DNA from 2 places in the Brevibacillus sp. FW306-2-1A-C05A genome. Region 2 is predicted to be linked to the other one. Evidence: riboswitches for the same ligand, from Rfam matches in the RefSeq annotation. Region 2 holds a riboswitch; the other holds the start of a gene.
The links. A riboswitch is a leader RNA that binds a small molecule or an ion and turns the genes downstream of it on or off. The one in region 2 is predicted to bind S-adenosylmethionine.
Positions count from the first base shown of each region.

Region 1 (3,191 bases), on a different contig from region 2:
AACGACATATGTTTTGCAAATTGCTCAGGCGAAATGACGTAGCGCTGGCCTGATGCATCCGTGACATGGTGATACGTCAGGACGACTACCTGATTGTTATACCACTTTTTCGGCTTTACCGTTGCTTTTTCGTTCTGCGTGACGTTTGGCTCAGCAATTTCTGCCTCGCTTATGCTTATAGACGTATCTACTTGGGGAAAAGGTTGCACTTTTTGCGCATTCTTTTTTGATTGGTAAAATTCACCAATCCCCATTGCAGACATAACCAGTAATAAAGAAATAACAAATACGGTCAGGAAGAGCCTTTTGTTCGGCAAAGAAACCCCTCCTCTACTTCCTCACTAGGAGATTCGACACAGTCCTACATTTTCCCTTCGCTTAAAGCCCACCAATAACTGGAAAATTTTTCCCCGTAATAAAAAAAGAGCCCAGTAGCTTTACCAGGCTCTTTCTTTGTCGTTCTTATTTTGCCAGTTGCGCAGCTTCTTGCTTCAGAACTTCTGCTTTGTCTGTTTGCTCCCAAGGAACATTCAGGTCATTGCGTCCAAAGTGGCCATAAGCCGCTGTTTGTTTGTAGATAGGGCGACGCAGGTCGAGCTGCTTGATGATGCCAGCCGGACGCAGGTCGAAGTGTTTGCGCACCAGTTTCACCAGATCTTCTTCGGAAACGGTTCCTGTACCAAAAGTATCAACAGCGATGGATACAGGCTGCGCTACACCGATTGCGTAAGCCACTTGCACTTCGCATTTGTCAGCCAGGCCAGCAGCCACAATGTTTTTCGCTACGTAACGAGCAGCGTAAGCGCCGGAGCGGTCTACTTTTGTCGGATCTTTACCGGAGAACGCGCCGCCGCCGTGACGAGCGTAGCCACCGTAAGTGTCTACGATGATTTTGCGGCCAGTCAGACCAGCGTCCCCTTGAGGTCCGCCGATTACGAAGCGGCCAGTCGGGTTGATGAAGTATTTGGTGTCAGCGTCCAGCAGCTCAGCCGGAACAACTGGTTTGATAACTTGTTCGATGAGGTCTTGCTTGATTTGCTCCAAGGTAGTCTCAGGAGCGTGTTGAGTCGAAATCACGATGGTGTCGATGCGAACTGGCTTGTCTCCATCGTACTCAACCGTTACTTGCGTTTTGCCGTCAGGACGCAGGTAGGCGAGTGTGCCGTTTTTGCGAACTTCAGTCAAGCGGCGAGCCAGCTTGTGAGACATGCTGATCGGCAGCGGCATCAGCTCAGGTGTTTCGTTGCAAGCAAAGCCGAACATCAGACCTTGGTCACCTGCACCGATCGCTTCGATCTCAGCGTCGGTCATTTTGCCTTCGCGCGCTTCCAAAGCCTGGTCTACGCCGAGAGCGATGTCAGCGGATTGCTCGCCGATCGCAGTGATTACGCCGCAAGTGTCAGCGTCAAAGCCGAACTTCGCACGATCATAACCGATCTCACGGATCGTTTCGCGCACCAGCTTTTGGATGTCCACGTACGTGTTGGTGGTGATTTCACCGGCTACGAGAACCAGCCCGGTAGTTACGGAAGTTTCGCAAGCTACGCGAGCGTTTGGATCCTTGGCCAAAATGGCGTCCAGGATGGAGTCGGAAATTTGGTCACAAATTTTATCCGGATGTCCTTCGGTTACAGACTCAGATGTGAACAGACGACGACCTTTTTGCAAAGCCATGAGAAAATACCTCCTTTGACCTCATACAAATAGTTTGGTAGCCGAGTCAGGATTTTATCGACGTAAACGCAAATAAAAAACCTTTTCCATCTTTTGGAGGAAAAGGTTTGAGCGCTTTTAGCTTCCTTCATCCTCTTATCGGCCAGAACAGATTTCCGTCCTGCTGGTTAGCACCGCTCCAGACGGTTGCCGGGCTTCATAGGGCCAGTCCCTCCGCCTGCTCTGGATAAGAGTATCCATTACGGATTATAGAATAATTGTTTTTTGAGGTGGTGTCAATAGACTTTTGCCAGAGCACCTCTTTGGCCGAAATCGCCCTGTACAAAACGCTGTTGGAATCGCCTGCGGGAAGCGTCTGAGGTGATCGAAGCCGCGTTTTCACAAGGACGATATAGCCATGCCATGCGTCTGTCGAACGCAAAGCGGAAAATTTTTTCTTACACTTGATACGATTTGGCGATTAATACAACAACCTCGGCCCGCGTAGCGCTGCCCTGTGGCTTGAAGAGCGAACCGTATCCGTTTAGCCAGTTTCTTGCCGTCAAAGCGCCGATCGCCGGTGCTGCCCAATGGCCGGCCGGAACATCGCGATAGCTCGGTGCGCTGCTGCTGTTCAGAGCCACGCCCTTCGCCCTGGCGATCATCGCGGCCATTTCCGCCCGCGAAACAGCTTGGTCAGGCTTGATCTGACTGTTTGGATACCCCTTCAAGACTCCGAGCTGATAAGCCACTCCAAGGGTGTTGTACGCCCAGTGCTTTTTTGGCAAATCAGAAAACACTTCCCGTCCGGAATACGCGCTGGCTACCTTCGAGCCGGTCGCGCGCATCGCCTGCAGCAGCATTGTGGCAAACTGCGCACGAGTTACTGCCTCGTTAGGCTTGAACGTCGCATCGCCGAAGCCTTGGACAATTCTTTTGGAGCTCAGCCTGGCGATCTCTGTGCGCGCCCAATGGTCGGAAATATCCCGATACCCCGAAACGAGGGGCTGCTGCGTGACTGTCAATTTGTACGCATCGTACTTGAACGGAATGCCGCTGTTCAGGCGCACGTAATACTTGCCTTTTGGCAACCGCAGGCTGAAAATCTCGCTGCCCCGATCGGACAGCTCAGCCACTTCGTTTGTCGAAGCTAGCGCGTAGTTCATGTTTTTCTCGCTGTAAAGAGCGATGCGAAAACCGCTGGATACCGGAATAAACGGGGCTCGAATCGTGACGTACGAGTCTGTATTGAGCGTAAATTGAAACCAGTCTGCATCCGAAGCCGTCGGAATCGTTCCGGTCATGACCCCTCCAGCGGCTAGCGGCGACGCCCTGCTGTACGTATCATTCGGCTCGTTCAAATCTTTTTTCAGCGGGGTGAACCCGAGATCCAGGCGATATTCGCCGTTCACCGCATTTTGCTGATACTCGCTGACCCGAATGTAGTATTTTCCCGGGGAGACTTCCTTGCTCGCACGCTCGGACGGATTATCGCGGTCGACGTTGTCGTAGAGCGGGTCCCAAACCGTATTTTTTCC
Region 1 is NZ_JBYSWV010000062.1:11,196-14,386, reverse strand. It holds gene AC3WJN_RS23500 (polysaccharide deacetylase family protein) at 1-317, opposite strand, end outside; gene metK (methionine adenosyltransferase) at 463-1,674, opposite strand; SAM riboswitch class I at 1,807-1,907, opposite strand; gene AC3WJN_RS23490 (S8 family peptidase) at 2,112-3,191, opposite strand, start outside.
Region 1: linked by a shared signal. The riboswitch ahead of metK (methionine adenosyltransferase) and the one ahead of AC3WJN_RS10350 (homocysteine synthase) in region 2 are both predicted to bind S-adenosylmethionine.

Region 2 (3,191 bases):
CCGCACCTTGCCTTTGCCTTCCGAAAACGTAAACGAAGTGCCGTCACTGTTGTCCAACGTAAAATCGGCAATCGGCTTCATCACGGGAATCGGCTCTTTTGCCATGTATTTGTAGCCCAACACGCCTACAATCGCGAGGATAATCACGCCTGCGAGCACCGTAAACCAATGGCGCTGCAACGCGGATCCTTGTTGCTGTGCTCCCTCACTCACGATTTTCTTCCTCCCCTGCTTCTCTCATGCGTCCGCCGCTATACCGCGTAAAAGCGCATGTTTCTTTTTGTGTGGAAAACGTCTCGGCGTTGCCAGTGCGGTCGTGACCGTATGGACCGTACGGCTTACACTTCCTTCTCGCCAGGCCAAGCCAGCATGCCGCCGACCATATTGGCAGCGTCAAAGCCAAGCTCACACAAATATTCGGTCGCTCTGTGGCTGCGCGCACCGCTGCGGCACACCATGACGACCGGGATCTCCTTGTCCAGCTCGTCGATGCGATGCGGCAAAAAGCCGAGCGGAATCAGCTTGGCTTCTTTGATATGGCCTTCGTTCCACTCCTCCACCTCACGCACGTCAATCACCTGAAGCTTTTCGTTGGCCGCGAGCTTTTCCAGCAGCTCCTGCGGGGTAATTTCCTTCACGCCATGGCTCATCGCGTATGTTCCTCCTATATGTACAATCGTTTGGTCGTTTTCTGCCACTCCCATCATATCATAGGGCCATGCCATTTTCTAACGACGCGGGCGGCGAAAGCGCGCAGATATAGGGACAAATTTGTGACAGTGTGAGGGTGGGTTTGTTTTTGGACAGGGAGATGGTTGGTCGGTACAGGCGGGTGACACATTTACAAAAATAACCATTCTATATATGAAGACTACTATACAAAACAGCATTCTCTTTTTGGTTTGGAAAAAGGCGGGTGCAAGAAACGCAGAGCACCCTTGGAAAAGGAGGTAGTTTATATGGTGTACGTACTGGGAATTGCTGCTGTTTGTACGCTATTTGCCGTTCTTTTGTATGTGAAAAAAGGAAAAGCCGCGCCTGGAATCAGCCACGCCTCAAGGAGTGCGGGGCATCAGCCTGCAAACCACGTCAACAAGGCGTATCACACAGGTACTTTGGACGTCATGGGAAACAGCATGAACGGGTGAGCATGAACAAATCTCTCAACGCCTCAATCCCACCAAATCCAACCTGATAACTCATTATTGATTATTGACAGCGAAGTGTGGTTTTTCATACAATTATGACAACAACTGAAGCAACAGTTCATCAAGAGCGGTGGAGGGACAGGCCCTGTGAAACCCGGCAACCAGCAAGCGTGCCTTGCGCGGTGCTAATTCCTGCAGAATCCATAGATTCTGAGAGATGAGTGCACACCCGTGTATAGCCGGAGCCTTCTTCTCCTCAGAGGAATGCTCCGTTTTTTTATCCCTAATCCCCATATATAAAGGAGAGATAAGCATGTCTGACCAGCAACAATGGAAACCGGAAACCCTCGCTGTACATGGTGGACAAGAAGTAGATCCCGTAACAGGCTCGCGCGCCGTTCCGATCTATCAGACGACTTCCTACGTCTTCCGCGACACGGAGCACGCCGCCAACCTGTTTGGCTTAAAAGAGTTCGGCAACATTTACACCCGCATCATGAATCCGACCCAGGACGCCTTTGAAAAGCGCGTGGCACTCCTGGAAGGCGGCGTCGGTGCTCTGGCAACTTCCTCTGGTCAGGCAGCGATCACCTTTTCCATTTTGAACATCGCCCAAGCCGGGGATGAAATTGTCGCATCCAGCAGCTTGTACGGCGGTACGTACAACCTTTTTGCGCACACTTTGCCGCGTCTTGGCATCAAGGTTCACTTTGTCGATCAGTCCAATCCGGAAAACTTCCGGGCGTTCATCAATGAGAAAACAAAGGCGCTCTTTTGCGAGACGATCGGCAACCCTCGCATTGACGTGGCGGACTTGCAGGCAATCGCTGACATCGCGCACGAAAACGGCGTGCCGCTGATCGTGGACAACACGTTCGCTTCGCCGATCTTGTGCCGTCCATTCGAGCATGGCGCAGACATCGTCGTCCACTCCACGACCAAGTTCATCGGCGGGCACGGCACAGCGATCGGCGGCATCATCGTCGATTCCGGCAAGTTCGACTGGAACAACGGCAAATTCCCGGGCCTGACGACACCAGACCCGAGCTACCACGGCGTCGTCTATACAGAAGCCGTCGGACCGCTCGCCTACATCATCAAGGCGCGTGTCCAGTTGCAGCGCGATATCGGCGCAGCCGTGGCCCCGATCAACTCCTTCCTGTTCCTGCAAGGCTTGGAGACGCTGCACCTGCGCATGGAACGCCACAGCCAGAACGCCCTGGCCGTAGCCCAATTCCTCGCCGCGCATCCAGCGGTCGAGTGGGTCAGCTACCCTGGCCTTGAAGGCGACGCCCACTACGCGCTCGCGCAAAAATATTTGCCAAAAGGCGCTGGCGCCATCCTCACCTTTGGCATTCGCGGCGGCGTGAAGGCAGGCAAAACACTGATTGAATCCGTGAAGCTGTTCTCGCACCTGGCCAACGTGGGCGATTCCAAGTCGCTCGTCATCCATCCGGCCAGCACGACGCACCAGCAGATGAATGAGGAAGAACAGGCGGCTGCCGGGGTCACGCCAGGGCTGATCCGACTGTCGGTGGGCACAGAGGCGATCGACGACATCATCGGCGATCTGGAGCAGGCATTGCAACGCGCCGTTCAACCTTCTACTGTCAACTAAGTTTGCTTTTGTCTCGTAAAAAGTGGCACGCAACTCTCGCGGGAGAGGCGTGCCGCTTTTCTTTTTTCGGGTGCTGTCTTCTGCTTGCTGCTTTCAGGCGCTCGCCCCTCTTCCTGCCACACTCAACGATTCTGGTTCGAAATCCATCTAACCAGCCATACGAAAAATATTGAATTTACAATTCAAAACATTTAGAATGAGACGTACTACAAATACTGGAAGGATGATCCCCTCTTGAAAGTATGGAACATCGGGAGCGAACGCACGACCTACGAGGTGCAATTCGCCTTTTCGCCGCTTTTTGAAGCAGCGCTGGGCATCGCCGTTGCCACTTACGAGCAGATTCATCACACGCTGGAGCAGCCGCCCGCCCACTGGCGCGAGCTAATCGAGGCGCTGCCTCCTGCTGTCCAGCGCGAGGTCGC
Region 2 is NZ_JBYSWV010000013.1:29,669-32,859, reverse strand. It holds gene AC3WJN_RS10365 (SCO family protein) at 1-213, opposite strand, end outside; gene AC3WJN_RS10360 (rhodanese-like domain-containing protein) at 339-650, opposite strand; gene AC3WJN_RS10355 (hypothetical protein) at 960-1,148, shown strand; SAM riboswitch class I at 1,264-1,372, shown strand; gene AC3WJN_RS10350 (homocysteine synthase) at 1,462-2,766, shown strand; gene AC3WJN_RS10345 (ArsR/SmtB family transcription factor) at 3,001-3,191, shown strand, end outside.